Regions from separate parts of the Ruegeria sp. L12 genome, predicted to be linked through region 1. Evidence: riboswitches for the same ligand, from Rfam matches in the RefSeq annotation. Region 1 holds a riboswitch; each other region holds the start of a gene.

Region 1 (10,530 bases):
ATCTACGCAAGAACGTGAAACTGCCCTCTTGCCGGGCGCTGGCCCGTGACCTCAATGTATCCATCAATTCCGTGCTGGGCGCGTATTCCAAGCTCATGGATGACGGGGCGATCCTGTCCAAGCCGAAATCGGGTTATTTCGTCGCCCTTGAAGTCAACCGCATGGAGCCGCCGAGCTCGGCCAAGGACGATGTTAAATCGCCCAATATCGTAGAACGCATAACACGTCGCCGTCTGCCATCGACTGCGGGATGTATCTCGCGCCCCTCGGACTGGCCGAATTATACCTATCCCTTCGTCTGCAACCAAATCGCATCCAGCAAATTTCCCCTGTCGGAATGGCGAGAATGTACACGATTGGCGCTGAATTCCCGCGATCTGAGCCGTTGGACCAGCGACAACGAATATCTCGATTGCGAGACGTTTCTGGAACAGATCTGTTCCCGGCTGTTGCCCATGCGGGGCATCTCAGCCCAGCCTGAAAACGTTCTTGTCACAATGGGTGCGCAACAGGCCATCTTTGTCGTAGCCACGCTTTTGCGTGGTTTTGGCCGCGTCGTGGCCATGGAGGACCCGGGCTATACCGACGCCCGCAACATCTTTGAACAAACCTTTGACGAGGTCCGCTATATTCCCGTCGACCGCGAAGGGCTGGTTGTCGACGAACGGCTCGCCGGATGTGACCTTGTATTTGTGACCCCCAGCCGACAACTACCGACTGTCCTGTCGATGTCGGCGCGCCGTCGGGCGCAGCTTCTCGAAAGCGCGGAACGAGAGGACTTTCTGATTATCGAAGACGACTACGAAGGCGATATGGACTTCAACTCCAAAAGCCTTCCCCCGCTCTACAGCGGTCATGCGCGGGGGCGCGTCATCTATACCGGCAGCCTGTCCAAAAGCCTCGCCCCGGGGTTGCGGTTGGGTTATCTGGTGGCTCAGGAAGAACTGGTGCGTGAAGCGCGCGCCATGCGTGGCATGATGATCAGGCACCCGCCCCACATCCTGCAACACACCGCGTCGCTTTTCCTGCGCTTTGGATATCACGAGGGGCTTCGCTCGCGGCTGCATGAAACGTTCAGTCAGCGATGGTCTGTGGCATCGGCGCTAATCAATGACCTGTTTCCGGATTTCGAAGTCCGGCAGGAATTCGGCAGCACAAATTTCTTCTTCCGCAGTCGCGAGGGGCGGAAAGCAGCGCGTATCGCGGAGTTTGCGCGCGGAAAAGGTGTGGTGATCGAGCCCTCAGAGCCTTGTTTTTCCACCGCACCCGGCGGCGATACAACTTTCAGATTGGGGGTTGCAGCAGTCGGAACCAACCTGATCGAACCCGGTCTGAAGGAACTGCGACAAGCAATTGATGCCGAGAAACTGAGCCAACGCCAGATCGATCCCTGACAACATCAAAATCGCGTTGTGCAACGGCATCGAGCTTGTGCCAATTGATGACGGGAATCTGGCTGCCGATGCTGAGTACAATTTATCGGCGAAAGAGATTCCCGATGACCCCAAAACAGCGGGGAATTTGAATCATCGCCCATGAAGAAGAAACCGCAGCATCCTGCGATCGAAACCTTTCAGGCCCGTCAATCCTCGGATGATCGGGAGATTGAAAGGTGTCAAATAACGCAAGGTTCTGTTTGTTTTCAGTATTTTGTGAGGACACCAATCTGTATCCACGTTTTTTTTAATCTGTACCTTTCTCTTCTCGCAGGCTACTTGTTGTATCAATCACATAAACAAATGCTGGGCTGTGCGGCTTGGCGGGATCGGAGCCAAACAGACCTCAGCGCTTGCCAGACAACGCGCAAACAAGGGGCAACCAAGGCTTCACCTAGGGAGGAGCAATCATGTTTATGCGCGCGTTTGAGGCTGTGACAAATGTGGTTTCTGAAATCATGGGGCGCATCGGTTGGCTCCTGATCTTGTACTGCATGGTGTTCGGTGTGTCCGACGTTTTCATGCGGTATGTCTTGAATGCGCCCTCGCAGTGGATCGGGACGACCTTGCAGGCTGCAATGGTGCTGTTGGCCTGCGTTGGTGGTGTCTACGCCCTGCGCCATGACAGCTTCGTGAAGCTTGACCTCTTTTACGCCAATGCAAGCACGCGCAAGAAGGCAATTCTCGACGTGCTTACCGCGCCGGTCGCAATCCTGTTTCTGGTGGTCCTGATCTGGAAGGGATACGAGGCGGGCTCTCTTTCGATGATGCTGAACCAGTGGACACCTACTGCTGTTCCCATCCCGATTTATCCGATCAAGTTCGCAATCCCGGTCAGCGGTTTTCTGGTTCTGCTGATCGTTCTCAGGAAGCTGATCCGCGACCTTCAAACAATATTCGGGCAATCGGCGGGTTAACCCCGTCGCTCTTGTGGGACCGAATAATAACCACATCAACAAACACGAGCTCAACATAAAGGGAGGAGTTCCAAATGAAGATTGAAAAATCTATCAAAGCCACGCTTTGGGCGGGCGCACTCGCCGTCAGCGCAGGTGCCGCCGCCGCCGAAGGTCCGCCAGACGAGGTTACCGAGTGGGTTTTCCAGCCTGCATTTGACCAAACCGACGCAGGCTGGGACAACGGTCTGATCCCATGGGTCGAAGCTGTCGAGGAAGCCACGCAAGGCACCGTCAAAATCCGTGTTGAGCCCGCAGGCGCGCTGGTCAGCGGCGCCGAGGCATTTGCTGCCGCGGCGGCGGGTCAGACAGACGGCTATGCCGGCTGGGGTTCGGTCTATGGCGGCGACATGCCCGAAGGCATGCTGGCATTCGGTATGGCCATGGGGGCCAACAACACCGAAGAAGCCTGGGAAGTGATGTGGGGCAACCCTGACTACCGCGTAGGCGACATCGTTCAGGCTGCGGCGAATGCCCGGAACCTGCATTGGGTTGGCTGGACCAACCAGGGTCCGAACGCGATGTTCACCAAATTCCGCGTCGAAAAACTGGAAGACTTGGAAGGCCACAAGATGCGCGCCGGTGGCCCGCAGGCGATCTTCCATTCGACCATGGGTGGCGCGCCCGTGTCGATGAACGGTGGTGAAATCTATACAGCGATCAAGCTGGGTACGATCGAAGGCACCTACTGGGATACCGGCGGCATCGATGACATGTCGTTCCAGGAAGTGATTGACTATGCGATCATGCCTGGCTGGAACCCGGCCCAGCACCAGGAAATCTTTGTGAACCTGCAAAGCTGGAACGCTCTGACCGACTGGCAGCGCGAGCAAATCGACAGCGTGTTCAAAGACACCTACTTTGAAACCAGCCGTCTGCATGCGGAAGGCGTGGAAGAAGCGCTGCAAATCCTGCAGGATGCCGGCGGTGAAGTGATCTATCTGAGCGATGAGGAAGTCGCCCGGATGCGTGAGAAATCCATCGCAGAAGTCTGGCCGCAGGTTGCCGCTGCCTCGAAAGGCAACGCAGAAGGCGTTGAAATCTACAAGCGGTTCCTGGCCGACAAGGCCGCTTCGAACTAAGCAAACCAATTGCGGCGCGTGATTGGTAAACGGTCAAGCGCCGCACCATTGGCCCCCTTCCCGGGGCCAATCCATCCCCTTCAGAGATAAGACGTACACAGGTCGGGACATCTGGATCACGACGCGCCTCATGACCCTCTGGTGCCAATGGTAAGGAAAACGAAATGAGCCTAGAACTCATCACATTACTTTATTTTCTTGTTCTTTTTGGCATCTTGTTCATGGGCTTGCCGGTTGCGTTTGGCCTGGGTGGAACAGCCGTCATGTTCGCGATGCTGATCGAACCACGCGCCCTGCTGGCCGTGCCGAGCGCATTCTACTCTACCCCGTGGAGCTCGATCCTTGTGACGGTCCCTCTGTTCCTGTTCATGGGGTCGCTCATACGATTTTCCGGCATAGCCGAGGCCGCTTATGACGCGGTCTACAAGCTGATCGGGCATGTCCATGGCGGGTTGGCCATGGGGACCGTTCAGGTCTGTACCGTTTTCGCAGCCATCACCGGTATCACACCCCCGGCAACCACTACGATGGGACAGATCGCCTACCCTTCGATGATGCGGTACAAGTATGACCGCAAGATCGCCATCGGCTGTATTGCTGCGGGCGGCGCACTGGGCGCACTGATCCCGCCAAGCGTTCCGTTCATCTTCTACGGTCTGCTGGCCAAGGTCTCGATCGGTGATTTGTTCATGGCCGGTTTGATGCCGGGCCTCATGCTGGCGACGTTCTACACGATCTATATCGGCGTCCGTTGCCGTATTCAGCCAGAGCTGGGCCCTGCCCTGCCCGCAGATCAGAAGTTTACAGCGCGGGAAAAAGTTGGCGCTGTGCTGAGCATCTGGCCCTTCGCTCTGCTGATCGTTGTTGTGCTGGGTGTCATCTGGGGCGGCATCGCCACTCCGGCCGAAGCGGCAGCCTTTGGTGCCGCAGGCGCATTCATCATCAACTTCATCTATGGCAAACTGACCAAAGAGGTTCTGGTTGAATCTCTGGTTTCCACGGTCAAGCTCAGCGGTATGGGTCTATGGATCCTGATCGGTGCCACGATCTACCTTAATGTGTTCAACACGCTGGGCAGTCAGGATCTGTTGACGAACCTGGTTCTGTCCATGCCTGGCGGGGCGACCGGCATCCTGCTGATGATGATGCTGATCATCCTGATTTTGGGCATGGTGATGGACGACTGGGCCATCATCCTGTTGTGCACTCCGCTGTTCATCCCGATCGTGGATGAGCTGGGGATCGACAAACTGTGGTTCGGCGCGCTGTTCATCGTGAACATCCAGATCGCCTATCTCACACCACCGTTCGGCTTCGTTCTGTTCTGGATCAAAGGGGTGCTGCCCAAGGACGTCAGCATGGGCGATGTCTACAACTCGGTTGGCCCCTTCGTGGTGTTGCAGTTCGTCGGCCTCACGTTGATCTTTATCTTCCCGGAAATCGCAACCTGGTTGCCCAACGCGCTGAAGTAGAAGGCTAAATCAGATGTTCAATCACATACTTGTTCCCGTCGCGCCAGGACATGGTTCGGAATACGGTCCCGCAATTGCTGCAGCACAAAAACTGCTGAACGAAAGTGGTCGGATTTCCGTGTTGTCCATTCTGGAAGAGTTGCCGTCTTACATCGGCTCGTACTTCCCTGAAGACCAGATGCAGAAGAGCATTGATGGGGTCTCGGACGACCTGCGCAAAGAACTTGGCTCGGAGGAGGTTGAGATCCATGTGGTCGCAGGTCATTCCACCAACACGATTCTGAGCTGGCAGAAGAAGCACAAACCCGATTGCGTTGTTGTCTTCTCGCACCGCCCGGGTTTTTCAGATCTGTTTCTCGGCTCCACGGCTGCGCGTGTTGTGCGGCATGCCAACTGCAGCGTGGTGGTCCTTCGCTAACCTGAACACCGGGGCGTTAGCCTCAGATGTAACATTATTTGGGGCATCGCGTTTCTGCGGCGCCCCAAGTGATTGTTTAAGGCACTTCATCCCGCGAATGCGACAGCGTCGTTGACACCAGCCCAGAGACACCCGCGATTGTAACATGCATTCAAACCTTACCGCCAATTTGATCCTTGACCATTTTACGCGTGCAACGTTATCTGCCTGCGATGGTTCTCAACGGCATTGAGTCGGCGAGATGAAATGGGAACGCGGTGCGGTGCCGATCTAGGCCACCAATTCCGTGACTGCCCCCGCAACTGTAAGCGGAGAGCGACCCCGAAAAAACCACTGGGCCCCCGAAGCGGGGAAGCCTGGGAAGGTTCGGGGTAGCGATGATCCGCAAGTCAGGAGACCTGCCATCCGAATATAAACTGAACCGGGCGGGGTGTCCCGGAGGGAGAGATAAATGTTTGAAGCGCCAGCCGCTGACTTACATCATCGTTCTGCCACGACCCCGTCTCAGCGGAGGCGGCGATGCGTCGGACAATCGATACTCAACATCATGGGCTAGACCCAAATGGCCGCTTTGGCCAAAACCGCATCGCGTATTTGGTACAACCGAAAGCGTGCACGTCATGAGCCGCAGTGACTCCGGCGGGCGATCGCTGAAAATGCGCGGGTTCTGTCTGACGAATATGAGCATCGCATCCTTGATCGGTTGCGCCCTGATTGCGGCCGCAATCCTCTGGCTTTGCATTCTGGCGGTGCTTTGATGTCGGCGGTGCTGGAAATCCGCAATCTGGCGCTCGGGTACCCGGGACTTACGCTGTTTCGTGGCCTGTCGATGGATATCGAGCGCGGGTCGACGCTGGCCGTGCTGGGCGCCAATGGCTCGGGCAAAAGCACGTTTGTAAAGATGTTGATGGGCCTGATGGACCCATTGGCGGGCAAACTGACTTGGCCCAGCGGAACACCGCGCGAGATCGGGTATCTTGCGCAGATGACCGAGTTTGACCGGCGCTTTCCAATCCGGGTCCGTGACCTGGCGGCGATGGGGGCCTGGAAAGGGTTCGGCCTGCGCGGACGTCTGGATCGTGACACCAAGGCGCGGGTTGATGCGGCGCTGGATGCAGCCGGGGTCCTGAACATTGCAGACCGGTCGCTGCACACGTTATCCGGGGGCCAGTTGCAGCGTGCACTGTTTGCCCGTGTGATCATGCAGGACGCGCCCATGATCTTGTTGGATGAGCCTTTTGCCGCCGTCGATCAGAGCACCGAGGCTCATCTGCTGACGCTGATCGATCGCTGGCGCGAGGAAGGGCGTGCGGTGGTTCTGGTCGTACATGACCTGTCCTCGGTTCTCGACCATTGCAGCCATGCGCTGCTGCTGGGCGGTGAGACTGCAAGCTATGGGCCGGTCGACACGGTTCTGACCCCTGACCGCCTTGTCGCGCAGAATTATCTTTCCGCAAGCCAAGTGTCCTGGATGTTCCGAGGCGTGCAGTCCGGAGGCAGTCATGCTTGATATCCTATCTGAGATGTGGAGCTTCGCCTTCATGCGCCGCGCCTTCGTGGCAACCACGGTGCTGTCCGCGTCTGTCGCTCCGGTCGGGGCCTTTCTGGTTCTGCGCCGCCTATCGCTTGCCGGAGAGGCCATGGCCCATGCCATCACGCCCGGCGTCGTCATCGGATTCGTGACAGCGGGGCTGTCGGTCTTTTCGCTGCTGATCGGAGGGTTGATCGCCGGGGTCGGCGTGGCCATCCTGACGGCGTTTCTGGCCCGCAAAACAATCCTGCGCAGCGATGCCAGCCTGGCCTCACTTTATCTGATCGCCCTGGCGGTCGGTATATTCATCCTGTCGGCCGCGGGCTCTGCGGTGCCACTCAAGAGCTTTCTGTTCGGGTCGATCCTGGGGATCGACGATGCCTCGATGATCCTGGTCGGGTCTGTCGCGACATTCACGCTGATGTCTTTTGCTGTGCTTCTGCGACCGCTGATCGTCAGCACTTGCGATCCCGTGTTCTTCGAGGCCCAGACGAAACGCCCATGGCTTATCGAACAGGCCTTTATGTTGTTGCTGGTTTTGAACCTGCTCGCTGCATTCAAGACTCTGGGCACATTGATGGCTGTGGGCTTGATGATCCTGCCCGCGACATCGGCGCGATACTGGTCCAGCACCATCACCGGACAACTGGGCCTTGGCTTTCTGTTTGCACTGGGAAGCTGCTGGGTCGGGCTGACCTTGTCCTATCTGTTCCCCGCAACACCTTCCGGCCCTGCCATCGTGCTGACCGCCGGCGCGTTCTTCATGATCTCGGCCCTCTTGGGACCCCTCGGATTCGGCGGGCGACTGCGCAAGCCGTCCGACCAAACAAACGCCTCCTTGGCACAATCCTCAGCAGAAGAGAGACCTCAATGACCTTTTGCAAATCCATCTCCGCCGGGTTGGCCTCGGCCTTTCTTGCGTTGACCAGCCTGCCTGCCGCTGCGGGCGAGTTGAACATCGTCGCCAGCTTCTCGATCCTAGGCGATATGGTCGAACAGGTCGTGGGTGACCATGCGAATGTCACCACCATCGTTGGCCCTGATGCCGATGCTCATGTCTATCAGCCCTCCGTAGAAGATGCGAAAGCGGTGGCTCAGGCAGATCTGATCTTCGTCAATGGCCTGGGTTTCGAAACCTGGTCGGATACTCTGATCGCCGAATCCGGAACAGAAGCTTCGGTATTCGTCACCACCGAAGGCGTCATCCCCGTCAAGGTTGACGGCGCAATCGACCCCCACGCCTGGAATGCGCTGACCAATGGCGTGATCTATGTCCAGAACATTACCGCCGTGATGTCCGAGGCGATGCCGGATCGCGCAGATGACTTCGCCGCCAATGCCGAGGCCTATATTGCCGAGCTGACAAAGCTGGACAGCGAGACCAAAGCGAAACTGGCCGAACTGCCAGCTGATCGCCGCACAGTCGTAACGGCGCATGATGCGTTCGGGTATCTGGCGGATGCCTACGGCCTGAACTTTATCGCGCCGGTCGGGATCGACACCGAAGCCGAACCTTCGGCGCAAGAACTTGCCACGCTGATCACACAGCTACGCGACGAAAAGGTCGCTGCCCTGTTTGTTGAAAACATCACCAGCCCGGCACTGGTAAAGCAGATTTCGGATGAAACCGGGATCGAGATCGGAGGACGCCTGTACTCTGACGCGCTGTCCGAGCGCGGCGGCCCCGCCACAAGCTATCTGGCAATGTTCCAGCACAACCTTGGCACGTTGTTGCAGGCACTTGAGCCCAAAGGCGAGAGCTGATTTGAAATACAAGCGGGATGCGTTGATGGCGCATCCCGCATCAGGCTCGAAAGAACCAGAGCCGCCAAAAGCCTGTATTTTAGACTTTCTGATAGTATAACTCTCATGTTTTACTGGTGATCCGCCCGTCACCACGAAAGCACCCCAAATGCCGCGCCAGACTGCCCCCAAGGATCTCAGCCTCAAGTGGCTGGAATTGTTTCAGATTTGCGCCCAGAAGGGTTCGCTTCAGGCAGCGGCGAAGGAAACCGGGCTGACGATCAGCACGATCTCGCACCATTTGCGCAATCTCGAGGATCATTTGGGTGTCGCGCTGTTCAATCACGCGCGCAGGCCGATGGTGCTGACGCCAAAAGGCCATGCGTTTTTGCGCAATATCGACGATGCGTTGCATCTGATCCGAAAGGCCAAAGCCGAAGCCTCGGCCGGCAGCATTGCCGAGGCCAGCTATCTGCGCTTTGGCACGATCGAGGATTTCGACAGCGATATCATACCTGAGCTGGCGGTGTATCTGTCCACCAATATGCCCACCTGCGATTTTCTCTATCACACGGATTCCAGCCACGCGATTATCGAGATGTTGCGTGACCGGCAGCTGGATGTGGGGATATCAACCACGCCCACAGAAAAGATGCCCGATCTTCAGGATCGCCCGCTTTTGCGCGATCCGTTCGTCATCGTGCTGCCAAAGGTAAGTGACGAGTCGCTGACCGATATCGTTGAAGGGCGTACCAAATTGCCGTTTCTGCGATTTTCCAGCACGCTGATCATCGCGCGACAAATTGAATCACAGCTGCGCCGGATGGGTTTTTCCCCCGCTCACAAGTTTGAATGCAGCAACAACCAGACCCTGATGTCCATGGTCTCAGCCGGGGCTGGGTGGACCATCACGACACCCCTGTTGTTCTCACGCGCCAAGAGGTTTCAGCCAAAGCTGAAAATGCATCCTTTCCCGGGAAAGAGCTTTTCACGCACGCTTGCGCTCGTCGCGACACCCGATTGTTCTCGGTCGGTAATCGAGCTGGTCGACACCAAAACACGGATTTTGATCCGGGACCGCATTCTTGCACCGCTTCATGCGGACTACCCGTGGCTGAGTGATCGTTTCGATTTGGTCGAGTAGCCCGGCGTCGTTCAAAGGATATTGAATCGCTGCCGGATCATCCGATCCTGTTCCGGTGTCAGATAGTTTGGCCGGTGGTCCCGCAAGATTTCCTGCGCCTTCCGGCGTGCACGGGACCGCGCATCAAGTGCACCATTCTCGGCCCAGGTCCGGGGCTCATCCCGGTCCGCCAGAGATGGATAGAAATAGTCCCGTTCCATCGCGGCAAAGGTGTGTTGACCGCCCAGAAAATGCCCTTCACCCAGAACCGCCTCACAAATGGCGTCGAAGCCCAGATTGTCCTCGGTCACCTCGACCCCTCGCAGGGCGCGATAGGTGTTCGAGTGCATCTCGTCATCCAGAACGAAGCCTTCGAAACTGGCCCCCAACAGAGACGCTGTCATGCCCGAGCTTTCGTAGATCAGATTACCCCCCGCCAGCGCTGCCGCCATCGAGGTCAGCCCCTTCTCGACCCCGTATTGCGCATCAATAGCCTTGGCGTCAGTCATTGAACAGGCCACACCTGACGGCAGCCCCAGCCAGTTCGACAACTGCGCCGAAGCCGCGTTCAACACCGCCGTCTCGCCACTGCCGCCCGAAAACACGCCTGTGCGCAGGTCGATCACGAGCGGCCAGTTCGAAAACACCATCGGAAATCCGGGCTGGATGGCATGGACCATCACCAGACTGGCCAAGGTCTCCGCCAGCGATTGGGCCAGAAATCCCGCCAGCGTTGCAGGCGCGGTTGCCCCGGCCTGCGCGGCGGTGA
Region 2 (10,530 bases), on a different contig from region 1:
CATGATTTCGGGTTCGGACTGGATCTGGTGAACCGGATCGCCGCACAAACCACCTGTCCCGTGGTGTGCAGCAACCTGCGTACAACGCAAGGGCCTCAGGGCTGGGTGCCTCATGCGACCCTGCAGCGGATGGTTTTGGCAAACGGGAAACAGGTTCCGATTCGCATCGGCATCCTATCGGTCTTGCCACCCCAGACGATGCAGTGGGAGGCACATATGTTGCAGGGCAAGGCAAAGGTCACCGACATTCTGACCGCGGCAGAGCAGACCGCGGCATTTCTTCGCCAACAGGGCTGCGACCTTGTCCTGGCGTTGGCGCATTCGGGGCTGGATCAGGCGGAGGCCGAAGCCGGGATGGAAAACGCGGTCATCCCGCTGGCCGCGCTGGATAATGTTGATGTGATTGTTGCTGGGCACACGCATCTGGTTCTGCCCGGCACGGCACATGAAGACATGCCTGATGTCGACCATGAACAAGGGCTGGTGCATGGCAAACCGGTGGTGATGCAGGGCTGGGGTGGCTCGCATCTGGGCGTGATCGATTTGACGCTGGAACAAGACGCCGGGCAGCGCTGGCGCGTCATCGACAGCCGGGCCAAGGCAACCCCGATCAAAACGGCGAACGGGCCTGTCACTGAAGACCCCAAGATCAAACAGCTGTTTGCCAAGGGTCATGAGGAAACGCGCAAACGAGTCTCTGCACCCGTGGGGTCAGTGCCCGTTACGCTGCACAGCTATTTTTCATTCTGTGCCCCCGATCGAGGACTGGCGTTGCTGGCGGCGGCTCAGGCCGCTGCGGTGCGATCCCACATTGCCGGTACCGAGTGGGAGGGGTTGACCATCCTCGCAGCCACGGCCCCCGCCAAATTCGGAGGCCGCGCCGGTCCTCGTTATTACACCCATGTTCCTGCGGGCGATGTTTCAATCCGCCACGTGGCCGATTTGCATGTCTTCCCCAATGAGTTGCGGGCAGTGCGGGTAACGGGCGCGCAGCTGCACGATTGGCTCGAGATGTCCGCTGGTGTGTTCAATCAGCTTTCACCCCATCGGCCTGCGCATCTGATCAACCCAAGGCGCGCAGGATTCAATTTCGACAGTCTGCATGGGGCGACCTATCAGATCGACCTGTCACAACCGGCCCGGTTCGATGCAGCCGGACGTCTGAAGGATTCAGCGCATTCGCGCATTCGATCCCTGAAGGTCAACGGACGGCTGGTGACGCCCGAGCAGGAATTTATCGTCGCGACCAACAATTACCGTGCCAATGGCGGGGGTCACTTCCCAATCGCCGCGCAGGTTTGCCCTATCGCTTTGCCCGCGCGGCTCATTCACCATGTGCTGCGCGATTATCTGGCGGGCAAACTGCCCCGGGACCCGCTGGAACAGGCTCCACGCGCGTTCTCTCTGACCCCGATGAACGGAGCGGAGGTCATTCTGACCACCGGCCCCGCCGCGCAAGCCTATCTGCATGAGCTGGCCGAATACGATCCGCAGGCTCTGCCCTTGGATTGCGATGGGTTTCTGCCCATTCAACTAACCCTCTGACGGGTTGCCAATATCATCCGACGCGCCTATATGAAGGGTCGAGAGGTTGGCGCGGGTGAGCGCCTCGCCAACCTGGTCAGGTCCGGAAGGAAGCAGCCACAACGAGTCCCGCTTGGGTCGATGTCCAGCCTCTCACTTGAACCAACCTATCAGCCGCAGGAGGGCTTTATGATTGTTGCAAAGACCCTTCGGGCAGCCCGGTTCTGATCCAGCGCGATTTTCTGACTGCCTGAACACATGACCAACGGATGCGCGATTGCCATCCGTCGGACACTCTGTTTCTGACCACAGGCAGACCAATGACTCTTTCCCTATCGGACTTTGGATGGTCCTCTCACTTTGCCGCACAACACGCGGCCGAACCCACATACACCCCGTTTCGCATCAGCGCCGTTCACCGCGACCGGCTGATCGGGCTTGGCCCGAAGGGCGAAATCCCGTTACACAGCCCCGACCACCCGACCGGCGATTATGCGGTCGGCGATTGGATTCTTGCGGACAGCGACAGTCGCGTGCGGCGCCTGCTGGACCGGCGCAGCCTGCTGCAACGCCGGGCGGCGGGCACCGGTGCCTCGGCACAACTGATCGCTGCGAATGTCGATGTGTTGTTCATCGTCAGTTCGTGCAATGCCGATTTCAGCCTGCCCCGGTTGGAACGCTATCTGGCATTGGCGCATCAGGCCAGATGCTATCCGGTGGTTGTCCTGACCAAGGCCGATACCTCTGACGCGCCAGAATCCTTTGTGCAACAAGCGCAGGCCATCGATCCGTTTCTGACGGTGCTGGCGATCAATGCGCTGGACCCAACGCAGATCGAACAGGTTCTTGCGTGGTGCCCAAAAGGGCAGACCGGCGCATTGGTCGGGTCGTCCGGTGTTGGCAAGACCACGCTGGCCAATGCCATGACCGGGCAGGATCAAGCCACGGCAGGCATTCGCGAGGATGATGCGCGGGGGCGTCACACCACGACGGCACGCGCCTTGCACCAGATGCGCAACGGTGGCTGGCGGATCGACACACCGGGCATGCGCGCTTTGCGTTTGCTGGATGCGCAGGACGGGGTGTATGAGGTTTTCTCGGACCTCATCGAGTTCAGCGCAAGCTGCCGGTTCTCGGACTGCCAGCACGACGCCGAACCCGGCTGCGCAGTTCAGGCCGCGATCCAGAGCGGTGCGCTTGATCCATCGCGGCTGGAACGATGGCGCAAGTTGCGACGCGAGGATCAGCGCAACTCGGAAACCATCGCCCAGTCCCGCGCGCGGGACAGAGCGTTCGGGAAAATGGTACGCGGCGTCATGCAGCAGAAAAAGTCCCGCAAGGGGCTGTGATACAACTGGTCCGGTCTGGTCAGTCGATCAGGCGGGGCCAGACAGCCGCGTTGCGTCGGGCAAAAGCACCGATATGCCCGACCATCGGCAACCCGAACTCCTGGGGCAACAACAGGTGACGACGGGCCTTCGGTCCATAGAGATCGGCAAGCCGCCATACGGCTTCGGGCGGCACCATCTGGTCATCCGCAAAGGCAAACAGATCGACGCGTCCGCCTGCAGTGGCCCAGCGCGCCTGTGGCAGCGTCTCTCCGATCTCAGGCAGATAGCTTTCGGGCGCGGTGCACCATTTGCGCCACTGCCAATAGACCGACGCGGGCAGGTCTTCGCCAAAACCGACCGCCTTGCCCGGCAGATATCCCAGCGCCCGGACCATCAATGGCGCATGGCCATACCAGAACAACGCCGCCAGCGCGCGATAGGGCCACGGATGATCCCCGAGCGTCACCAGGCCCGAACAGACACAGATCATCCGGTCGATCTGCTCGATATCCGATTGCACCGGCCCCAGCATAGATCCGAGCGAGTGGCCAATGCTCCACAGTTGAGCACCCGGAAAACGCCGCCGCATCTCGGCCCGCGCGGCGGGGATGTCGACCAGCGCCCAGTCCGCCATCGTCACTGTCGACGCCTTTTGCGCCCCGGTCAGTGAATGGCCGAAATCCCGGTAGTCATATGTCAGGCAGGCCATGCCGCGTTCCGCCACCAGCCAGCGCGCGAAATGCTGGTAATAATCGCGGGGCACGCCGGTGGCGCCGTTGATCACCACCACCGTTTCCGGCTGAGACGCGGGCAGGTACAGACGGGCGGACAGCATCGCGGGTCCGGCGGCAAACCGGAAATCCTCTGTCATGATGGTCTGTTGCGTGTCCAGCATGTGAACCTCTTGGCGTCGCGCATCACCTGAACTGATCAGTTCATTTGATCGATACCAAGTCAAGGTTGACGTGGCTGGACCAAAGGTCAGCCTGCGACTTTCAATCCGATTGACTCGGAATGCGGCGAACCGCTAGCGATGGCGTGATGGTTCTCGCGCCCTTATCCGGGGCCGGGATGAAAAGGGAACACGGTGCGGTTCTGCCCGGAAGCTGCCGGAACGAACCAAATCCGCGACTGCCCCCGCAACTGTAAGCGGTGAGCAATGCCGGAAGACCACTGGCCATATGGCTGGGAAGGTCGGCAAAGCGACGACCCGCAAGTCAGGAGACCTGCCATCGGAACCGAAACTGAATCTCGGGCGGGGTGTCCGGGCAGGTCCTGACGTCACAGCGCCGTCCTACCTGTTTCACGCCCTCGCCCTGCGCGCGGAGGGCGCATCTATGATCTGGAAGACCGACACACATGAATTCGCAGCGACCGTGTGCCAACGGACCAGCAAACCCTGCCCGGCTCTGGCGCGTATGGCGCGGGCGCTGACGCAGGCCGTCTCGACCGCGCGGCCAGTGACCACACCCGAGTTTCAGGTGGAAGGCAGCAGCGAACTGACCCATTGCGCGGAAGGCTGCACCGCCCGTTTTCGCGCCTGCCCTGATCAGGTGCGCGTGTTCTGCGGAACCGTTCCCGGGATCGAGACCGAGATGCTGGACGGTTATGCGGACATGATGTTCGGCACCTCATTCGCCACCCTACCCGCAGGGCTGCTGGCGAACCCGCCCTGCGCCATGCTTGAAGCGTCGGTGCTGGCCCCGCGCCCTCAGGTCGAGCCGCAGCATATGGCCTGCGCCTGATCTAACGTTGCAACGGGACCCGGGCCGGCGTAGCGGCCCAGGCCATCTGTCCGTCGGTTTCGACCGCGCAGGGGCGCAGCGCCCGCAGACGCTCCAGCGCTGTTTCGGGACGCTCGCCGCATTCGACCATCAGACGCAGCACAACCATACCCGAGCGGCCGCAACCGCCTCGGCAATGCACCAGAACCCGGCCTCCGCCGGACAGGGCCTGCCGGGCGGCCGCGCTGACCTGCGGCCAACGCTCCTCGACAGCTTCGGGCGGGGCGCCGAAATCCTCGATCGGAAGATGGACCCAGCGGCTCGCCCGGGCCTGTATGTCGGTCCCGAAATTGCGCGCGCCATCCTGCAGCATCTCAACTTCGGTGGTCATCGACAGGACCAGACCCGGCTTCCAGCCCGCGATCAGGTCCAGATCGCCGTCATAATCCCCTCCGCGCCCCGGCATCGACGTCAGGGCCAGCGTGCCCCCGCCAACCTGCAAGGCGTATATCACCAGTTGCGACATAAAACCCCCCATCAAACAAACCTATAAAAACTGGTCTTTGAAATCTGTCCGACCAGTGTAAGCCGCATCGGGTCGCTTTCCAAAATGAAAATCATCCGGGCGGGCGGTGGACGCGGGCAGCGGCGGCCTCTACGCTGCGGCAGAACTCGAATCCGCGAAAGCAGACATGACCGACACGCCCAGCCCCGCCTATCAGGTGCTTGCCCGCAAATACCGCCCGGAAACCTTTGCCGATCTGGTCGGTCAGGACGCCATGGTCCGCACGCTGAAAAATGCGTTCGAGGCGGACCGGATCGCGCAGGCCTTCATCATGACCGGCATCCGCGGCACCGGCAAAACCACCACCGCCCGGATCATCGCCAAGGGCATGAACTGCATCGGCCCCGATGGCGAAGGCAAACCCACCACGGAACCCTGCGGCCAGTGTGAACATTGCGTCGCCATCATGGAAGGCCGCCATGTCGATGTGATGGAGATGGACGCCGCCAGCCGCACCGGCGTCAATGACATCCGCGAGATCATCGACAGCGTTCGCTATCGCGCCGCCAGCGCGCGCTATAAGATCTACATCATCGACGAGGTCCACATGCTCTCGACCAGCGCTTTCAACGCGCTGCTCAAGACGCTTGAGGAACCGCCCGAGCACGTGAAGTTCATCTTTGCCACCACCGAGATCCGCAAGGTCCCGGTCACCGTCCTGTCCCGCTGTCAGCGCTTCGATCTACGCCGGATCGAGCCCGAAGTCATGATCGGCCTGCTGCGCAAGATTGCCGATGCCGAAAGCGCGCAGATCGCCGAGGACGCGTTGGCGCTGATCACCCGCGCCGCCGAGGGCTCGGCCCGTGATGCGACCTCGCTGCTAGATCAGGCAATCAGCCACGGGGCAGGCGAGACCAGCGCCGATCAGGTGCGCGCGATGCTGGGTCTGGCGGATCGCGGCAGGGTTCTCGACCTGATCGACATGATCCTGCGCGGCGATGCAGCCGGAGCACTGACAGAGCTGAGCGCCCAATATGCCGAAGGCGCCGACCCGCTGGCGGTGTTGCGCGATCTGGCCGAGATCACCCATTGGGTCTCGGTGGTCAAGATCACCCCGGATGCCGCCGAAGATCCGACGGTATCGCCCGACGAACGCGCCCGTGGCCAGCAAATGGCCGAGGCCTTGCCGATGCGTGTTCTGACCCGCATGTGGCAGATGCTGCTCAAGGCGCTGGAGGAGATTGCCGCCGCGCCCAACGCGATGATGGCGGCCGAAATGGCGGTGATCCGCCTGACCCATGTGGCCGATCTACCCAGCCCGGAAGAGTTGATCAAACGGCTGCAGGATGCGCCCGTCCCCCCGCCGACCAACGGACCGGGTGGCGGCCTGCCGATAGCCACGCAAGGCGGTGCATCCGCCCCTGTCGCCACGCAAACAACCTATGCCACCACCCGAGGCCCGACCGGGGCACCATCAGCGGCGCTGGCGCAGGATGTGGCGACCGCTCTGGCCCACTATCCCAGTTTCGATCACGTGGTCGAACTGATCCGCTCCAACCGCGACGTCAAGCTTCTGGTCGAAGTGGAAAATGGCGTGCGGCTGGCCTCGTACCAGCCGGGCCGGATCGAGTTCACTCCGACGGAACAGGCCCCGGCTGACCTTGCCGCCCGGCTCGGATCATCCCTGCAGCGCTGGACCGGAAACCGTTGGGCGGTGACAATCGTGTCCGAGGGGACAGCGCCAACAATCGGCGAGACCCGCGACGCCGCCGCCCTGGCGCTGAAGGCCGAGGCCGAGACCCATCCGCTGGTGCAGGCCGTTCTGGCCCAGTTTCCCAAGGCAAAAATCACCCGGATCGAAACCCCGGAAGAACGCGCCGCCAAGGTCGAAACTGAAGCCCTGCCAGAGGTCGAAGACGAATGGGACCCGTTTGAGGAAGACTGATACAGCCCAGCCCCGATAGCGCAAATCCTCCCGCGCCCGCCACGGCCATCGGCTGCGCCGATACGCCTGAGCGGCCTTGGGCCCGGCAGGAGCCGCCTCGCCCCTTGTGTCGCACCGATGGCCCCCGTATTTAGACATCAAACGTATTCACAGGAGAACTTCGATGCTCAAAGGACTAGGTGGGCTTGGCGGTCTGGGCGACATGGCCAAGATGATGAAATCCGCACAGGACCTGCAGACCAAGATGACCGAGATGCAGGAAGATCTGAACAACCTGATGGTTGTCGGCGAATCCGGCGCGGGTCTGGTCAAAGCCACCGCGACGGCCAAAGGTGAGCTCAAAGGTCTCGATATCGATCCCTCGATCTTCAACGGCGACGACAAGGAAGTTGTCGAAGATCTGATCCTGGCGGCGATCAAAGACGCGCAGACCAAGGCCACCGAACGGTCGCAGGCCGAAATGGCGAAACTGACCGAAAGCATGGGCCTGCCGGCAGATATCAAACTGCCGTTCTGATCTTCATCTTTTCAAAAATACTCCCGCCGGAGGCTCCCTCCGGTGCCAGACAGGACAGGCCGTGAGTTCCAACAGCGACATCGACAATCTGATCGATCTGATGGCCAAACTGCCCGGCCTCGGCCCCCGTTCAGCCCGCCGCGCGGTACTGCACCTGATCCGCAAACGCGCCCTGCTGCTGACGCCGCTTTCCGACGCCATGCAGCAGGTCGCCGCCACCGCCCGCGAATGCCTGAACTGCGGCAATGTGGGCACCACCGATATCTGCGACATCTGCGACAGCGAGGCCCGCGCGACGGGAGAGCTCTGTGTGGTCGAAGACGTGGCGGACCTCTGGGCGATGGAGCGCGCAGGCGTGTTCAAAGGCCGCTATCACGTGCTGGGCGGCACATTGTCTGCACTGGACGGAGTCGGCCCGGACGAGCTACGCATCCCCCGCCTCAAGGACCGGGTCATGGCCGAAGGGATTACCGAGATCATCCTTGCTCTGAACGCCACCGTCGACGGCCAGACAACCGCGCATTACATCGCCGATCAATTTGAGGATCAGGTGCGCCTGACCTCACTGGCGCAGGGCGTGCCGATTGGGGGTGAGCTGGATTATCTGGATGATGGGACGATTACGGCAGCGCTGCGGGCGCGGAAAGAGCTGTAGCTCTTTCACGCGCGGCCTAAGCAATTTGTACGATACGCGATTTTGCACAAAGGGGGTCTTCTTCGAGAAATTGGGCGACCGCCTTCTTCATCAATTCGAAGTCACCTCCGTAAAAATATAGAGCCGTTTCGCTGCTTCCTTCCCAGTAGCCCCGAAAATTGCCAAAACCCTCCAACAACTTCTCAAGATGTCCAATAGTTTCGTTTACGTCAGAATTTGCGTAAACGTCATCCGGCAATTCCGTTCCGTTAAGAAAAATGCCCATCCCCTCAGCCTGACCGAAAGGGACGTCAGCTCTGTCAGAGGAGAATTTCAAAACCGATCCCTTTGGGGCCCCCAATTCCTCGAGGGTGCTCGTGATCTTCAGAATGGTTGCATCGGTTTCATCATTTATTGCGATCTCAAGATCACAATACGCGATGCCGTCTGGATCTCCGGCTAACTGAGTACCGCCACCGGTAACCTCCCCCAGGCCTTCACTTTGAAGCACCTCGTCCAATGGGTCCTCAAAGTAATCCCCACGATCCATAGGCTGAACGCGTGCGTTCAACTGCGCAATGACAATCTGCTGATCGGCCGTTTCAGCCTTTGCGTCTGTATTTTTGCCGAAAAGTCCGAACTTAAACATTTTTTCAACCTCAGGAGTGCTTTTGATGAACATCACCTGCCAATTATGCAAAGGTACGACCGCTTGAAAACAATCGAAGTCTGTAGAAGCCGTTTCATATCGCTGCTGATGTAAATTCGGCAACAAAGCACTGACTTTGGTTTTCTAAAAGGCTAACAGTTTAGCAGGACTTAATGCCCATTGTGTTTGGAAACTGTCATGACCCGCCTCCTCGCCCTCACCCTCGCTGCCTTCACGGCCACCGCCACCTTCGCCCAAGAGCTCATCGACAAGGGCTTTGTCGAAGGCTGGAACATCATGATGGACCCCGCGCTCGGAAACGGATGCCTGATCCAGACGGTGTATCAGGACCTTTCGGTGGTGCGGCTGGGCTATGACGCGCTGGACAATCGCGGGTATTTCACCGTCTACAACAAGGCCTGGGGCGATATTGAGCCGGGGCAGAGCTATCCGATCCGGTTCGAGTTGGACGGCAAGAGCTTTGACGCAACTGCCATCGGGTTCAAACAGGATCGTGTGCCGGGGGCGACGGTGTTCTTCACCGACCGCAGCTTCGTCGCCGCGATTGCCCAGAACAAGACGATGACCGTCTACAACCCCGAAGGTCAGACCGTCATGGCGATTGACCTGAAAGGCACTGCCAAAGCGCTGGAATACGCGCGCGATTGTCAGAACAAAAAGCTCTAACGAATCGGATCGAACAGCGCGTCCTTCGCGGTGCAGTCGCGGATCACATCGCGGCCGCAGGGCACGGGGTCAAGATCGCGGGACAGGCACAGGCGGACCTCTTCTATATAGCCCTGCTTGCAGGTGATTGTGATCATATCAGGCTCAAGCGCGGGATTAGCCTTCAGGAACGCCTCTTCAATCACCGCGGCAGGCAATTTGATCGGGGCATCCAGTTTTCGGAAGACCTCGGGGCGGGTGACCGTCCCAAAAGCTTGCCGCGACAGGGCGAAATAGTCCGGCGCAGACAGGCCCGAGCATGTGCCATGCTTCTTCCATTGGTGCCAGGCCAGGCCGGATGAGCCCTGAATATCCTCCATTTCCCGGGTCATGCGGCGGGACGGCGGCGCCTCGGGCGTGCGGCAGAACGTCGGCCAGCCCTGATGGAATTGCGGCCAGAGACCGTGCAATATCCACCCGTGGTCATGGCGCGCATCGCATTGATCCGAGCCACGCGCATCCCCTTCGCGCGCGCACCAGTTGGGCGACCAGCTGAGCGACAAAACATAATAGTCGAACGCTCCGGCCTTCTCGCCCTCGGCCATCGCGGCCATCGCGCTGAACACCCACAAAATAACCCAGCGCATTCGCCTCTTCCCTTCTTGCCTTGCCGCGACTATATAGGCCGCAAGTTCCCCGACAACGGAAACCTGCCCCAAGACCTCGGGGCCGCCGAATTCCGGCGACGGGACAGATGTATTTATAGGAGACGGGCTGATGGCAAAACCGCTTATGGCCAAGGCAACAGCCGTATGGCTGGTGGACAACACCACGATCAGCTTCAAGCAGATCGCGGATTTCGTAGGCATGCACGAGCTGGAAGTGCAGGGCATCGCCGATGGCGATGTGGCCGCTGGCGTCAAAGGGTTCGACCCGATCGCCAACAACCAGCTGACTCAGGAAGAGATCGACACGGCGCAGAACAATCCGCTGCACAAGCTGAAGCTCAAGTTCAACCCGGCCGCGTCGGGCGAG
Region 3 (10,530 bases), on a different contig from region 1:
CTGCAGTCACATTGCCGTAGTTCACGATCACGATCATTTCCGGGTTGCGCTCGACGACTTCTTCCCAGGTCACCGTGGCCCAGCTCTTCTCGAAGTCGTCCAGAACATTGCGCCCGCCTGCGGCTTCGATCAGGGCGGTGGGCATGGCATAGCGTCCCGCGGTAAAGGGAGTGTCCTCGCCGCTGTCATAGACAAATACACGCAGCGGTTCGTCACCGGCATCCAGATCGGCGTTGAAATCTGCAAGCTCTGCCTTGTAGCCGTCCACCAGCTCTTGCGCCTGATCCTCGACAGCAAAGATGCGGCCCAGATTCAGCAGATCGGTATACATGTCATCCATGCTGGCCTTGTCTTTTTCACCGATATGGATGCAGCTTTCGGTCAACTCATAGACGTCGATGTCAAACGCGGCCAGGGTTTCGGGCGTGACTTCGCCACCAACCTTCATGCCATAGTTCCAACCGGCAAAGAAGAAATCGGCATCCGCCCCGATCAATACTTCCTTGCTGGGGTATTTCGAAGACAACTCGGGTAGTTGCTCGACTCCTTCGCGCATCTTCTCATCCAGTGTTTTCCAACCAGAGATACCGGTATAGCCCACCATGTGGTCCGCCAGTCCCAGCACCAACATCATTTCGGTCAGGTTGACGTCGTTGGAAATCGCTGCTGTCGGGACTTCGTCAAAGGTAACGGTACGGTTGCAGCTTCGTACCGTGGTTTCTGCCAGTGCCAGGCTTGCTGTACAGGACAGCCCCAATGCCAGGGGGAGTAGTTTCATTCAGGTGATCCTTTAGTTCAGTTGGAAAGAGAAGTGATTGTTCTGACTGCGGCTCAGCTGTTCCAGCCGGGCCGAGACACGAAATGCACCCGACACGAGGTCTTCGGTCAGGACATCCTGCGGGGGGCCGAACACCAGCGACTGGCCATTCTGCATTACCAGAATGTCGTCACAGAACGTGGCCGCCATGTTGAGGTCATGTAGCGACACGACAACGGTGATGTGGAGGTCGCGCACAAGTTCAAGCAGCTCTAGCTGATAATGGATATCGAGGTGGTTGGTTGGCTCATCCAGAACCAGCAGCCGCGGCGCTTGCGCCAGGGCACGGGCCATCATCACCCGTTGGCGTTCACCGCCCGACAGGGTGCCGATCTGCCGGTCGCGCAGATGTATCAGCTTGGTTTGGCGCAGCACGTTCTCGATGACCTCGGCACAGTGCTGGCCGGGTGTTGAAAAGCTCTGGCGATGTGGCAAGCGGCCCAATGCCACCACGTCGCGCACCGTCAGGGCAAAGTCATTGGGTTGCTCTTGCAAAACCGCTGCAACCGTTTGGGCAGCTGTCTTCGGCGGCATGGTCCAGATATCTTCACCATCAATCCTGACCGTACCGCTGGACGGCCGATGATACCGATAGAGCGTGCGCAATAACGAGGACTTCCCCGCCCCGTTCGGTCCGACGATCCCCAAAATGCGCCCGGCCTTCAGATGAAAGTTGATTGGATGCAAAATCAGCGGCACCCTGGCCGAGGGCCGCCAACTTACGTTCTCGACATACAGCTCCGCGGCGTTCATTGAACAGGCTCCGCGCTGCGCTCAAGGGCGATGATGCTGGCCGGAACCCGTGCCAGTGTGGATTTGCGCAGCTTGCCTGGTCTGTCGACAGAGCTGCTCCACCCGTCATGTAGATGGGCATAGCGCCGGGCAAATTCGATCAGATCATCGACATCGGTGTCCGGGTCAATATCGCCAAACAAATATGTCGCCTTGTGCGAGCCGTGATAAGCCACCGTGCAGGGTCGATCACATCCCGCCATACATGCCACGCCCGAGATTTCGAAATCTTCGGGAATTGCGTCCTTGGCGTTTTCAAAAGCCTTTCGCAGCCGGGCGATCAGCTCATAACCAGGCTGGCAGGTTTTGCCCTTGTGTCGGCAAGAGATGCAAACGGTAATTCTGTGTGTGGCAGTCCGGCCCATGTCGCCCTCCGCAAAGTTGCGGGGTTGATTGCGAGCCAGCCATGTTTACGGCTACAGCCGAGTGTTCCATCGTGGTCTCCTTCCGAGGCACCCCGCCCGGGTTGAGTTGCGTTACGATGGCAGGTCTCCTGACTTGCGGGTCGTCGCTTCTCCGATCCTTCCCAGCCTCTTCGGGCCAGTGGCATCATCGGGTCGCTCGCCGCTTACAGTTGCGGGGGCAGTCACGGAATTGGCCAAAGCCGCACCGTATTCCCTGTGTTGGAATCACTTACTCCAACTCCATCAAAGTGAGCGATATCAGCAGATTCGTGGATGCGTCAATCGTGGAATGAGAAACACGTTGCAACACCGAATGTTGTCTTCCATTTCCTTCTGAACGAATACTTGCAGCCGATCGCTCATTCTAAAGACAAGAACCAACAAGTTGCAGCGGTTCATCTGGGTATAAAACGGTCATTCGGGGCACTATGCAGCAATTGTCACCTTGGCTCACAACCGACCAGCGCCCATGCGGCAATGCCTTTGCGGCGGGATGAGCGAGACCGGCCATTTGCCAATCTCGCCAGAACCTTGATTTTGCAGGGGCTCTGACGATGTGCTGCCGTTGGATATCAATGAGCCGATGTTCAGGACGTAGGCGGCGAAATCTGATAGCGAGCCCATACCGCTCACTGGTGATTTTCGCAGTATTTCTCGCGAAGGGCGGACACCGGACCTTCTCTGCAGTCGCAGACAGCTGGCGAATACTGCAGCGACCCTTTCTAAAAACGCCGCCTGGGTTATCACGATTTTCTTTGCGGCGGTCGCGGCTCCAACCTTGAGCTTCAACAATTGCAGGTTTTCTAAACTTTGGTTTTTGCAAATGAACCGGCAAACTCTTTGCCTTTGCGGCTGTGGTCAGAAATCGGCACTCGGAATGGCACGCCGATAAAGAAGGCTTTCATTGCCGCCCGGGCAATTCAGATCGGAGGATATTTGATCAAGTTGTGCGGTTAACCTCTTGGTTTGGACATCCGCTCGGTTGACGGAGAGCGCCCGAAACGCCGACCAAAGGCTCGCGTGAAATGGGCATGGTCACTGTAGCCTGCGAGCATGGCGATCTCTGACAGGGGTGCCTCGGTCTCCAGGATCAGTGCGCGCGCCCGGTCCAGTCTCACACGATCGAGCAAAATACGGTAGGACAGGCCTTCAGCGTCGAGCCAGCGTTGCAGCGTGCGCCGGGCGACACCGACCATTCCCGCGGCACCGTCGATGTCCGTGTGACCGTCAATCAGGCGTAGCGTGATGACAGCGGCAAGGCGGTCGATGTCGCATTCCTGTCGCCGCAATTTGATTTCCGCGAGAATGTCGCGCGAACTGAGCCGAAGCGCTTGCCTCCCCCTGGACCCCAGCGCGGGACGGGACCAAAGCGCAGCCGATGGGAACGCGATCCCGTCGACAGCTGAATTGAAGTGCCAGGGAATACCTGTAGAGTCTTCGCGCAACGCCGCCTCCAAGCCGGTCCCTGCGGTGCGTGTTTCCATATGCGAAGGCTTCCAATCCGGGCCACAATAGGCCCGCGCTACCTTTGCCATTACGGGCAGAATATGGTCGGCGTGCTGTGTCGCGCCCGCACCTGTAACGGCCGTCTGCCGATAGCTCCACACCACGAGATCGCCTCGTCGGTGCTCAAGTGAAAGTTCCCCGCCGATCTGATGCAGGACGATGCAGCGGGACAACCGCGAGATGGCTCCCGCGAAGGTTGGCGCCTGTAGCGAATAATTCACCCAAAGACCGTACTCGCCGGGCTGCATAGCATTTCCCACACGCAAACCCAGAATTGGATCGCCCGTCAGCCGCGCTGCGCCGTCGAACAGCCTGATAACTGCTCCCAGAGGTACCTGATGCGCCCGGTCATCGACAAGCACGAGCGGCAAGCCTGCGCCCCGAAAGGCGCGTTCGACCGCCTTTGATCCGCTTTGCGCCTCAAGCAGATCCGGCAGCGGACCGATCCCGGTCGCATATGTCATCGCGAGTTTACCCACCACGCAGAGTTTCCACGCGATGTCACAAAATGGCAAGTCAACTCGCAGGTTTGGTGTTACTCTTGGCATCGGTCGGATGTCGACATCCCGCCGATAGGATCCGAAAGCCTTTTCAGTGCAACAAGATACAGTTGCCAACTAGGAGGAAACCAAAATGTTATTCCGTACAGCGCTGGCCGCCGTCGGCGCCGTCTTGATTGGGCTGCCACTCGCCGCTCAGGAACAGGGCAAGCCTAATATTCTTGTCATCTGGGGGGACGACATCGGCCAGTCCAATATCTCGGCCTATACGTTCGGCGTCATGGGGTACCAGACACCCAACATCGACCGGATTGCGCGAGAAGGCATGATGTTCACGGACTATTACGGCGAGCAATCCTGCACCGCCGGACGCTCCTCCTTCATCATGGGACAATCCGTGTTTCGCACCGGCTTGTCCAAGGTCGGTTTGCCTGGCGCTGAAGAAGGTATGCAGGTGGAAGACCCGACCATCGCGGGCCTCTTGAAAGCCGAAGGATACGCCACCGGCCAGTTCGGCAAGAACCACCTCGGTGACCGCGACGAACACCTGCCGACCAACCACGGTTTCGATGAGTTCTTCGGCAACCTCTACCACCTCAACGCCGAGGAGGAGCCGGAAAACCCGGATTATCCACGTGATGCCGTACTGCCGGATGGGCAGACCTTCCTCGACCGTTTCGGGCCACGCGGCGTTATTCGCTCCAGCGCGACATATGGCGAGACGGAGATCACCCAGGAGATCGAGGATACCGGTGCGCTCGATATCGAACGCCAGAAGGTCGTGGATGACCAGACCACAGAAGCAGCCATTGCCTTCATCGAAGAACAGACCGCGGCGGGCACGCCCTGGTTCGTCTGGTGGAGCGGCACCCGGATGCATTTTCGCACCCATGTCCGCGATGAAGTAATTGACGCGGCCCAGGACAAGACCAAGGGCATAGCGGACGAGTATACCGCCGGTATGATCGAGCACGATGGTCACATCGGACAATTTCTGGACAAGCTCGACGAGTTGGGTATCGCGGAGAATACGATTGTCTTCTATTCGACCGACAACGGCCCGCATATGAATACATGGCCTGATGCGGCGATGACGCCCTTCTGGGGCGAGAAGAACACCCAGTGGGAAGGCGGCTGGCGTGTTCCGGCGATGGTGCGCTGGCCCGGGCAGATTCCGGAAGGCGAAATCAGCAATGAGATCGTGCATCATATGGACTGGTTGCCGACATTCCTCGCGGCGGCGGGCAATGAAACGATCAAGGAAGATCTGCTGGAAGGCGTCACCGTGGATGCGATGGCGGGTCGCGAGTATCGCGTGCATCTCGATGGCTACAACATCCTGCCGATGCTAACCGGCGAAACGGATGAAAGCCCCAGAAACGAAATCTTCTATTTCACCGATGACGGCGATTTGGCTGCGTTGCGCTTCCAGAACTGGAAGATCACCTTCCTCGAGCAGAAAGCATGGGGAACTCTGCGCGCATGGATGGAGCCGCTGACACCGCTCCGAGTGCCTTTGGTCTTCAATCTGCGGCGTGACCCCTATGAACGCGCTTACCGGACATCCAACACCTATTATGACTGGATGATCGACCGTGCTTTCATGCTGGTGCCGGCGCAGGCTTATGTAGCGCAGTTCCTCTCCACCTTCGCCGAGTATCCACCGCGGCAAGAGGCGGCGAGCTTCAGTCTGGACAAGGTGATGGAGAAGCTGTCGCAACCCGGCGGCGCGCAATAAACGCGCAAATGATTTCTTGCCGCCCCGACAGCCTTCGGGGCGGCGGTTTTCGATTGGGATACAACCCGCAGAGGAGGCCACCAATGCTATTCCGTTGGATAGGGGTATGCGCATTTTCGCTCCCCGGATGTGTAGCTGCCGCGGAGGACGTTCCCCGGCTTGTGCTGCAGATCACGGTAGACCAGTTGCGTGGCGATCTGATTGACCGATACGGCGCCGGGTTGGGCGAAGGCGGGTTCAACCGCCTCATCACTAACGGTACTTGGTACACCAATGCCCACCATCGCCACGCCAACACCGAAACCATCGTCGGCCATACCACGCTGTCGACAGGCACTGACCCGGGCATTCATGGCATGGTCGCCAACTTGTGGTTCGACCGCAACAGCGGCAGCACCTTCTACAACGTACAGGACCCGGATTACCCGCTCGTGGGCGCGAAAGGCGTCGATGCCGACACGGAAATCGACCCGACGCAGCGCGCCGCGACGACAGACGGCAGATCGCCGCGCAACATTCTCACCTCGACGATCGGCGACGAGATCCGCCTGCATTACGGACCCGCGTCCAAGGTTTTTGGGGTGTCGGTCAAGGACCGTGGTGCGATCTCCTTTGCCGGGCATGCCGGTCAGGCCTACTGGTTTTCCAAGGCCGAGGGGCGTTTTGTCACCAGCACCTTCTACCGCGACAGCTACCCCGATTGGATTGCCGCTTGGGAAGAGACGGGGTTAGTGGGCACTTATGCCGGGACGAGTTGGACCCTGACGTTGCCGAAGGAGGCCTATAACTTCGCAGACAAGGATGACCAATCATGGGAGACGGATTTTCCGAGCTATGGTCGCACCTTTCCGCATCACTATGGCTCAGCCGACAGCAAATTTTACACGACGCTCTTGACGCTCAGTCCGGCGGGTGACGAGATTACCGTCAATTTCGCCAAGGCGCTGATGAACGCCGAAGAGGTAGGGCAGGACGACGTGCCCGACTTCATGAGCGTCAGCCTGTCCTCCACGGATTACGTCGGGCATCTTTTTGGGCCCTCCAGCCTTGAATCGGAGGACAACATCAAACGTCTGGATCGGACACTTGCCGATCTTCTTTCCTTTGTGGATGAGACCGTCGGTCTTGAGAGAACGCTTGTAGTGCTCTCGGCAGATCATGGCGCGCCAGAAGCGGCGGGTTATCTTGCCACTCTCGGCATCGAGGCACGGAATTTCAGTTTTGAAGATGTGGACACGAGACCTGGCCTGGCGCGCTTGCGCGAGGAATTAGGCACCGGGCAATTCCTGATCGAGAGCTTCACCAACCCTTACATCTATCTCGATCACGAGGTGATCGCGACTTTGGCTCTTGATCCTGCTGTGGTCGAGACGGCGGTGGCGGAGGAGTTGCAAAAGCTGCCGGGCATCGCCCTTGCCGTCTCCAGCAGGGCGCTGGCGCGCGGCGAGGTCGCCGACACGCGCGTGAGTGCCTCGGTGCTGGCCAATTTTCATCCGGATCGTTCGGGCGACATCTACATCGTCTTCGAGCCGCACTGGTTCGTCGCGAATTTCGACGGTCTTCACGTGGCATCGGCGCATGGCTCACCCTGGACCTATGACACCCATGTTCCCATCATCTTCATGGGGCCAGGCATAGACGGCGGCCAGCGCGTCGAGCGGTACGTGGAAACGGTCGATGTCGCCGTCACACTTGCGGCCCTGATGCGCACGAAACAGCCAAGCGGTGCCGTGGGCCAGCCGCTCTTGGAAGTTTTTGGCGACTAGAGGCGTGCGACAGTCCACAGTTCTTTAAATTGAGAGATATTTTGAAAAAGAAACCAGCCGTCCGGTCATTCCTAATGCGTACCATTCAAAGTTGCCTCTCTGTATGGCTTGTGGCGGGAGCGTTCAGCACGCCGGCCCCTGCTCAGGATTACGTGGGTTCGGCAGCGTGCCGGGACTGCCATGTCGATGCCTACGAGGCTTGGCGCACGTCCCATCATGCGCGAGCGTGGACAATGCCCTCGCCGGATACGGTAGTCGCGGATTTCGATGGAACCGTTTTTAACCACGATGGCATGACCGCCCGCTTTCGCATCGAGGGCGGCGACTATCACGTCGAGGTGACGGAAAAGGACGGCGTGACGACCGATTACCGCGTGCATTCCGTTGCCGGGATCGAGCCGCTGCAACAATACCTGCTGGAAACCGAACCTGGACGGCTTCAGAGTTTCGATGTCGTCTGGGACAGCGATACAGGCGGCTGGTTTCATCTCTACCCGAACGAAGATCTGCCGCCGGATAACGGACTGCATTGGACAGGTCCGTACAAGAACTGGAACGCCCGCTGCGCGGAATGCCACGCAACCGGATACGAGAAGAATTACGACCCCGCCACGCGCACATATGCTTCGAAGCAGGTCGAGATCGGGGTGGGCTGCGAAGGCTGTCACGGCCCCGGCGCGGCGCATCTGAGGTGGGCGGAAGGGCTGGACATCGAATTGCCGGGCATCGCAGTCGATGCCTATGGTTTCAAGCAAAGCTTCGCGACAACCGAGGCCACGATCCAGCAATGCGCGACGTGCCACTCGCGCAGGGAGGCATTTGACGACGCCTCTCCGCTGCCGGGCACGGCATATCACGACGCCTATTCGCTCGCCTTGTTGCGACCGGGGCTCTACCACGCCGATGGGCAGATCCTCGACGAGGTCTATGTCTACGGCTCGTTTTTGCAGTCGAAAATGTACGCTGCCGGCGTGGGTTGCCTTGATTGCCATGACGCCCACAGTGCCGAGCGGGTGGCGCAGGGGAATGGAGTTTGCACCCAGTGCCACTCTCCCGCCGGAAATCCGCGCTTCGAGACCCTGAGTCCAGCGAACTACGACAGTTCCGGGCATTACTTCCACGAACCGGGCACACCAGGAGCGCAATGCAAGTCGTGCCATGCGCCCGAACGCGTCTACATGGGCAACGACTGGCGGGCCGATCACTCCTTCCGCGTTCCACGGCCTGATCTTGCCGAGAAGACCAGCGCACCCGACGCCTGCACCTCCTGTCACACCGATCGCGATCCTGCCTGGGCGGCAGCCGAAATCGCGGCGCGCTTTCCCGACAGTGCGAACCGCGGCCCACATTTCGGTGCCACACTGGCGCACGGGCGAGAGAGCGCGGTTGCTGCGACAGACGCCTTGTCGGACCTCGCTGCGGACGAGGATCAGCCAGGTATTGTCCGCGCCACGGCGCTTTGGCTTCTGGAGGCAGCGGGCGACCCGGTTGCAGCCCAGCGTCTTGCGCCGCTTCTGTCCCACGCCGATCCGATCGTGCGCGTCGCGGCGATTGGCGCTCAGCGCATGGCTGCGCCGCAGGACCGTGTGTTGCGCCTTCTGCCTGTACTTTCCGACCCCGTGCGTGCCGTGCGCATGGCCGCAGCGAGGGAATTGATCGATGCGCCAATTGCCCGGCTTCCGGGCACGTCGCAGGCTGATCTTGATGGCGCTATGGCAGAGTGGCGTGCGGCACTCGGCAGCCGCCTCGACTTTCCTGAGACGCATCTGCAGATCGCCGGTGTTTCCTTGACGATGCGCAATATGCTCGCGGCGGAGAGCGCCTTCGCTGAGGTCGTCCGCCTCGACCCGCAAAGACAGGCGGCCTGGGTCATGCGCGCCCGGATCGCGGCGGCAATCGAAGGGCGGGAACGTGCGTTGTCCATTGTGAACGAGGCACTCGAAGTCTTGCCGGACGACTTGACGCTTCTGGGGTTTCGTGCGGAACTGGGCGGGCCGGCCGTGCCGCCCGAAGCTCTCTTGCCGCCCGCTGCCCTTGGCTCGGATCGACCTTGACACATTGGCGTCCCGCGTATCCCTGCGATCATCGGACAGACAAGAGCGCCGTCTATATTGACCGGTCAATTGACTTTGTCTTGGCAAGTGATGCTCTTTACTAGAGCGCTGGACACCGACAGATAAAATACATTCTAGCAGCACATACTGAACACACATTGGGCGGCTTCAACTACACATTGTGAGTGCAAGCTGGGCAAGATTTCGACGGTGCAACGGATGTCCGATCCTGCTGGCCCCAATGCGGCGACTGGTCACCGCGTTTTATGTCCGGATTTGCCGCGTCGCGCCAGTTCGAGCGAGATGATCGAGTGACAGCTTGGTCCCGCACTTTTCTCATTCGCCGACGTCGAAGTTTCTCTATCGCAGCGAACGGCTGCTAAGCAGGCCCCGATTGCAGAAACTGGGGTCGTCGCTGGAGGGCAGCTAAGGGCCGAAGGTACCTAGAGCGGACCTTTGTCTGACCATCACACGCCCAATCAGTATCGATCGACTCTACATTTGATTTTATCTGGAAGGTCGTCCACTTCGACACAAAAGCGCATCCTTGTTGGAAGAACGCCCTTATGAACAATACTCGCAAATCCATATGACATATGACGTCTCGGAAATAGCCACCTAAAAGAAGCTATCCCAATCTGAGCTAAATATTTATGACACATCCTATTGCACAGCGTCAGGGCCTGGCGGGTCCTGACCAACCTGCAGCTTTTATTGCACTGATCAGTTCTTGAACTGGTTGCGGGTCTACAAACACCCGAGTCTTCAGTGCTTCGAGGGGGAAGCTTGGCCATGTGTTCGAATACACTTTTGCTAGCCGTTGTGCCTCGGCTTTTTCCCCGTTCCGCCAGTGAGCTGCCATGAGGTAAGCTGCGGAAATTGGTCCGAACGGCCCGCCGCGAGATATTGTTTCATCAAACGTTCGGATTGCGGCAGCATAATCCCCGGTGTGG

What was found. Region 1 has a riboswitch for cobalamin ahead of ACR0K9_RS12025 (metal ABC transporter ATP-binding protein). Riboswitches for the same ligand answer to the same signal wherever they lie in the genome.
Region 2: linked by a shared signal. The riboswitch ahead of ACR0K9_RS16320 (hypothetical protein) and the one ahead of ACR0K9_RS12025 (metal ABC transporter ATP-binding protein) in region 1 are both predicted to bind cobalamin.
Region 3: linked by a shared signal. The riboswitch ahead of ACR0K9_RS15610 (DUF1636 family protein) and the one ahead of ACR0K9_RS12025 (metal ABC transporter ATP-binding protein) in region 1 are both predicted to bind cobalamin.

What each region holds. Positions count from the first base shown of each region.
Region 1 is NZ_JBQFMH010000006.1:213,863-224,392, reverse strand. Features, by position in the region: gene ACR0K9_RS12050 (aminotransferase-like domain-containing protein) at 1-1,394, shown strand, start outside; gene ACR0K9_RS12045 (TRAP transporter small permease subunit) at 1,847-2,353, shown strand; gene ACR0K9_RS12040 (TRAP transporter substrate-binding protein) at 2,428-3,474, shown strand; gene ACR0K9_RS12035 (TRAP transporter large permease) at 3,639-4,946, shown strand; gene ACR0K9_RS12030 (universal stress protein) at 4,960-5,364, shown strand; cobalamin riboswitch at 5,561-5,784, shown strand; gene ACR0K9_RS12025 (metal ABC transporter ATP-binding protein) at 6,122-6,874, shown strand; gene ACR0K9_RS12020 (metal ABC transporter permease) at 6,867-7,769, shown strand; gene ACR0K9_RS12015 (metal ABC transporter substrate-binding protein) at 7,766-8,659, shown strand; gene ACR0K9_RS12010 (LysR family transcriptional regulator) at 8,808-9,782, shown strand; gene ACR0K9_RS12005 (trimethylamine methyltransferase family protein) at 9,794-10,530, opposite strand, start outside.
Region 2 is NZ_JBQFMH010000010.1:126,488-137,017, reverse strand. Features, by position in the region: gene ACR0K9_RS16340 (bifunctional 2',3'-cyclic-nucleotide 2'-phosphodiesterase/3'-nucleotidase) at 1-1,545, shown strand, start outside; RNA gene ffs (signal recognition particle sRNA small type) at 1,585-1,683, shown strand; gene rsgA (ribosome small subunit-dependent GTPase A) at 1,845-2,873, shown strand; gene ACR0K9_RS16325 (alpha/beta hydrolase family protein) at 2,893-3,750, opposite strand; cobalamin riboswitch at 3,881-4,103, shown strand; gene ACR0K9_RS16320 (hypothetical protein) at 4,193-4,600, shown strand; gene ACR0K9_RS16315 (protein-tyrosine phosphatase family protein) at 4,602-5,105, opposite strand; gene ACR0K9_RS16310 (DNA polymerase III subunit gamma/tau) at 5,272-7,029, shown strand; gene ACR0K9_RS16305 (YbaB/EbfC family nucleoid-associated protein) at 7,193-7,546, shown strand; gene recR (recombination mediator RecR) at 7,608-8,201, shown strand; gene ACR0K9_RS16295 (hypothetical protein) at 8,218-8,955, opposite strand; gene ACR0K9_RS16290 (hypothetical protein) at 9,028-9,516, shown strand; gene ACR0K9_RS16285 (ribonuclease T2 family protein) at 9,513-10,142, opposite strand; gene ACR0K9_RS16280 (DUF1013 domain-containing protein) at 10,273-10,530, shown strand, end outside.
Region 3 is NZ_JBQFMH010000009.1:205,902-216,431, reverse strand. Features, by position in the region: gene ACR0K9_RS15620 (ABC transporter substrate-binding protein) at 1-778, opposite strand, end outside; gene ACR0K9_RS15615 (ABC transporter ATP-binding protein) at 791-1,570, opposite strand; gene ACR0K9_RS15610 (DUF1636 family protein) at 1,567-1,974, opposite strand; cobalamin riboswitch at 2,076-2,273, opposite strand; gene ACR0K9_RS15605 (AraC family transcriptional regulator) at 2,967-4,001, opposite strand; gene ACR0K9_RS15600 (arylsulfatase) at 4,153-5,757, shown strand; gene ACR0K9_RS15595 (alkaline phosphatase family protein) at 5,919-7,523, shown strand; gene ACR0K9_RS15590 (multiheme c-type cytochrome) at 7,598-9,577, shown strand; gene ACR0K9_RS15585 (tetratricopeptide repeat protein) at 10,254-10,530, opposite strand, start outside.